2 regions of the Rhizobium sp. TH2 genome follow, and region 1 is predicted to be linked to the other one. Evidence: riboswitches for the same ligand, from Rfam matches in the RefSeq annotation. Region 1 holds a riboswitch; the other holds the start of a gene.
What was found. A riboswitch is a leader RNA that binds a small molecule or an ion and turns the genes downstream of it on or off. The one in region 1 is predicted to bind S-adenosylmethionine.
Positions count from the first base shown of each region.

Region 2: it holds a riboswitch for S-adenosylmethionine, as region 1 does, so the genes downstream of both, IHQ71_RS20880 (O-succinylhomoserine sulfhydrylase) here and metA (homoserine O-succinyltransferase) in region 1, are expected to answer to the same signal.

Region 1 covers NZ_CP062231.1:5,079,265-5,081,464, reverse strand. Annotated here, with positions in the region: gene IHQ71_RS24870 (hypothetical protein) at 1-166, shown strand, start outside; gene IHQ71_RS24865 (MoxR family ATPase) at 271-1,113, shown strand; SAM riboswitch at 1,191-1,268, shown strand; gene metA (homoserine O-succinyltransferase) at 1,312-2,200, shown strand, end outside.
Region 2 covers NZ_CP062231.1:4,216,999-4,219,198, forward strand. Annotated here, with positions in the region: gene IHQ71_RS20880 (O-succinylhomoserine sulfhydrylase) at 1-798, opposite strand, end outside; SAM riboswitch at 846-924, opposite strand; gene IHQ71_RS20885 (2'-deoxycytidine 5'-triphosphate deaminase) at 1,000-2,094, shown strand; gene IHQ71_RS20890 (ion transporter) at 2,098-2,200, opposite strand, start outside.

The sequences.
Region 1 (2,200 bases):
GATCGCCGGCGCGGTATCCGTGCTGCTGTTTGGCCAGTGGCTTTCCTCGCTGCTTGCCGGCAATGAGCGCGAACCGGTGCGCGCCTATGCCCGCACCCATCGCGCGCAGGACGGTCGTCCGGTGCGCGTCTGGAACGATGGCAAGGGCACGATTATCGACATGTGATACATCGGCCGGGCTCTTTGCCTTGGCCATGGGAAGGCGGACAATTGGTTCCGCCTTTTTTGTTGCCCGGATTTTTTCGACGAACATATTGATTGAGTGCCGACATGCAGTTCACGGGTACCGAAGACTACATTGCCGAGAAGGACCTGATGATCGCGGTCAATGCCGCGATCCGGCTTGAGCGGCCGCTGCTGGTCAAGGGCGAGCCGGGAACCGGCAAGACGGAACTGGCGCGCCAGATCGCCCGGAGCCTCGGGCTCGAACTCATCGAATGGAACGTGAAATCCACCACCAGGGCGCAGCAGGGGCTCTACGAATATGACGCCGTGTCGCGGCTGCGCGACAGCCAGCTGGGCGACGAGCGCGTGCATGACATCAAGAACTATATCCGCAAGGGCAAGCTCTGGCATGCCTTCGAAGCACACAAGAAAGTCGTGCTGCTGATCGACGAGGTCGACAAGGCCGATATCGAGTTTCCCAACGACCTGCTGCAGGAACTCGACCGCATGGAGTTCCACGTCTACGAGACCGACGAGACGATCCGCGCGATCACACGGCCCATCGTCATCATCACCTCCAACAACGAGAAGGAACTGCCGGACGCGTTCCTGCGCCGTTGCTTCTTCCACTATATCCGCTTTCCCGATGCCGATACGCTGGCGGCGATCGTCGAGGTCCACTATCCCGGTATCAAGAAGCGGCTGCTTTCGGCGGCGCTGACGCGGTTCTTCGAGATTCGCGACATGCCGGGGCTGAAGAAGAAGCCCTCGACATCGGAGGCGCTCGACTGGATCCGCCTGCTCGTCGCCGACGATGTCGAGCCGGAAACGCTTGCGGCAAGCGACAAGAACGCCCTGCCGAAACTGCACGGTGCGTTGCTTAAGAATGAGCAGGATGTGCATCTCTTCGAACGGCTGGCCTTCATGGCCCGGCGCGAGATGCGATAGGGCGCAGATCCCAGTGGCTGCGCCCGCCAAATCGACTGAATTTCAACCCGATTGAAAATGTGCATCACCCGGTATATGAGAGAAACCGTGGTGATTTGCCGGCCGGCTTGCAGCCACGTTAAACAAATCGCTAAATAGGGCCACCGGAACTCGGGGACCGTCAGCGATTGTTTATCGCCGGCGTATTGGAGTGCCCCGATGCCTATCAAGATTCCCGACCAGTTGCCCGCGTTCCAGACGCTTGTTGCCGAGGGCGTGTCCGTGATGACGGATTCCGCCGCCATCCGGCAGGATATCCGCCCGCTGCAGATCGGCCTGCTCAACCTGATGCCCAACAAGATCAAGACCGAGGTCCAGATGGCGCGCCTCGTCGGCGCCTCGCCGCTGCAGGTCGATCTGTCGCTCGTCCGCATCGGTGGGCACAAGTCGAAGAACACGTCCGAGGATCATCTGCTCTCGTTCTACAACACCTGGGACGAGATCAAGCACCGCAAGTTCGATGGCTTCATCATAACAGGCGCGCCGGTGGAGATGCTCGATTACGAGGATGTGACCTATTGGGACGAGATGAAGGCGATCCTCGACTGGACCGAGACCAATGTCCATTCGACGCTCAACATCTGCTGGGGCGCGATGGCGGCGATCTACCACTTCCACAAGGTGCCGAAATACATCCTGCCGGAGAAGGCCTTCGGCGTGTACCAGCATCGCAATCTCAATCCGTCCTCGCCCTATCTGCTTGGTTTCTCCGATGATTTCGCAGTTCCCGTATCCCGCTGGACCGAGGTTCTGCAGAAGGATATCGACCCATCCTCGGGGCTCGAGGCGCTGATGACTTCACCCGATGCCGGGCTGTGCCTCGTCGCCGAGAAGAAGGGCAACCGGCTCTACATGTTCAATCATGTGGAATATGACTCGACCTCGCTGGCCGACGAATATTTCCGCGATCAGTCGGCCGGCATCCCGATCAAGATGCCCGCCAACTATTTTACCCACAACGACCCGACCCAGCCGCCGCTCAACCGCTGGCGCAGCCACGCGCATCTGTTGTTCGGCAACTGGATCAACCAGGTCTACCAGACGACGG
Region 2 (2,200 bases), 860 kb from region 1:
CTCCGTCTGCTGCTTTACGCGCAGTGCCATGGTCTCCAGGCCCTTGAGCAGAACCCAGGCGTTGAACGGCGACATGGCCGGGCCGGAATGGCGGAAATAATCGTGCAGGTTGGCGTCGATCCATTCCTTGTCCGACAGCACCACGCCGCCGAGGCAGCGGCCCTGACCATCGATATGCTTGGTGGCGGAATAGACGACGATATGGGCGCCGAGTTCGAGCGGCTTCTGGAACAGCGGCGTGGCGAACACGTTGTCGACCACGACCTTCGCGCCGACCTGGTTGGCGAGCTTCGCGACGCCTTCGAGATCGACCACTTCAAGCGTCGGATTGGTCGGGCTTTCCAGGAAGAACACCTTGGTCGTCGGGCGGATTGCCTTTTCCCAGTTGGCGAGATCCTTGCCGTCGATCAGCGTACATTCGATGCCGTATTTCGGCGCCAGCGTCTCGACCACCCAGCGGCAGGAACCGAACAGTGCGCGCGCGGCGACGATATGGTCGCCCGCCTTCAACTGGCAAAGGATCGCGGCGGTGACGGCCGCCATGCCGGAGGCTGTGGCGCGGGCGTCTTCCGCGTTCTCCAGCAGGCACATGCGCTTTTCGAACATGTCATTGGTGGGGCTGCCGTAACGCGCATAGATGAAGCCGTCCGTCTCGCCCTTGAAACGGGCTTCGGCCGCGGCCGAGTTCTCATAGACAAAGCCCTGCGTCAGGAAGATCGCTTCGGAAGTCTCACCATATTGGGAACGCAATGTGCCGCCGTGGACGAGTTTGGTTGCCGGCCGCCAGTTCTTGCTCATATCATCACCTTCAGACATCAAAAAACCGGCCGCAAAAAGCAGGCCGGTTTCCAACGAACCCGGCCTTTTTAGCTACTTGTTTAACGTGGCTGCAAGCCGGCCGGCCAAATCACCACGGGACAAATCGGGCTTAACGCATCTGCCTTCTTGCGTCAACGGGAATGGATTTCTATTGTCCCGTCCTGACCCTTAGGAGATGAAATGGCAGGCATACTTGCAGACCGCGCGATCCGGACATTGTTCGACGAAGGCCGGCTTATATCCGAAAAGCCGCTCGACGCCGACCAGATCCAGCCGGCCAGCCTCGATCTCCGGCTGGGCGCCAACGCGTTCCGCGTGCGCGCGTCCTTCCTGCCGGGGCCATCAAAGCGCGTCGCCGATAAGCTCGACAGGCTCAAGCTGCATGTGATCGATCTCTCGGAAGGCGCGGTGCTGGAAACCGGCTGCGTCTATATCGTGCCGCTGATCGAGAGCCTCGACCTGCCGGCCTCGCTCTCGGCCTCCACCAACCCCAAGAGTTCGACGGGCCGGCTCGATATCTTCACCCGCGTGATCACCGACTATTCCCAGGAATTCGACCAGATTCCCTTGGGCTACAAGGGGCCGCTCTACCTCGAAATCTCGCCGAAGACCTTCCCGATCGTAGTCCGCCGCGGCTCGCGCCTGTCGCAGATCCGCTTCCGCAACGGCCAGTCGCTGCTCAGGGAAGACGAGATGCTGGCGCTGCACCTCTCGGACACGCTGGTCGCCAGCGAAAAGCCTGTGATTGCAGGTTCCTCGATCGCGCTGTCGATCGACCTCAAGGGAACCGGCCCGGAGGGGCTGATCGGCTATCGCGGCAAGCGGCATTCGGCGGTCATCGATGTCGACGTGAAGGCGGCCCATGACATTTTCGATTTCTGGGAGCCGATCTACAGTCGCGGCCGCAACGAACTGATCCTCGATCCGGACGAGTTCTACATCCTCGTCTCCCGCGAGGCCGTGCACGTGCCGCCGCTCTACGCGGCTGAAATGGTGCCCTTCGATCCGCTGGTCGGCGAGTTCCGCGTCCACTATGCCGGCTTCTTCGATCCCGGATTCGGCCATGCCCAGGCAGGCGGTGCGGGCGCGCGGGCGGTGCTCGAAGTGCGCAGCCACGACGTGCCGTTCATCCTCGACCATGGTCAGATCATCGGCCGGCTGGTCTACGAGCACATGCATGAAATGCCCGAGGCGCTCTACGGCTCCGGCCTCGGCTCGAACTACCAGGCACAGGGCTTGAAGCTTTCCAAGCATTTCAGGGGTGCGGCGGAGTAAATCTCATCCGTGTTTCGCGCGGCGCAGTTCGACGAGTTCGTGCCGGATCTCGCGAAGCTCGCGCAGGATTTCCGCCTGCTCCACCTCCATCTCGGCTTGCGCCTCC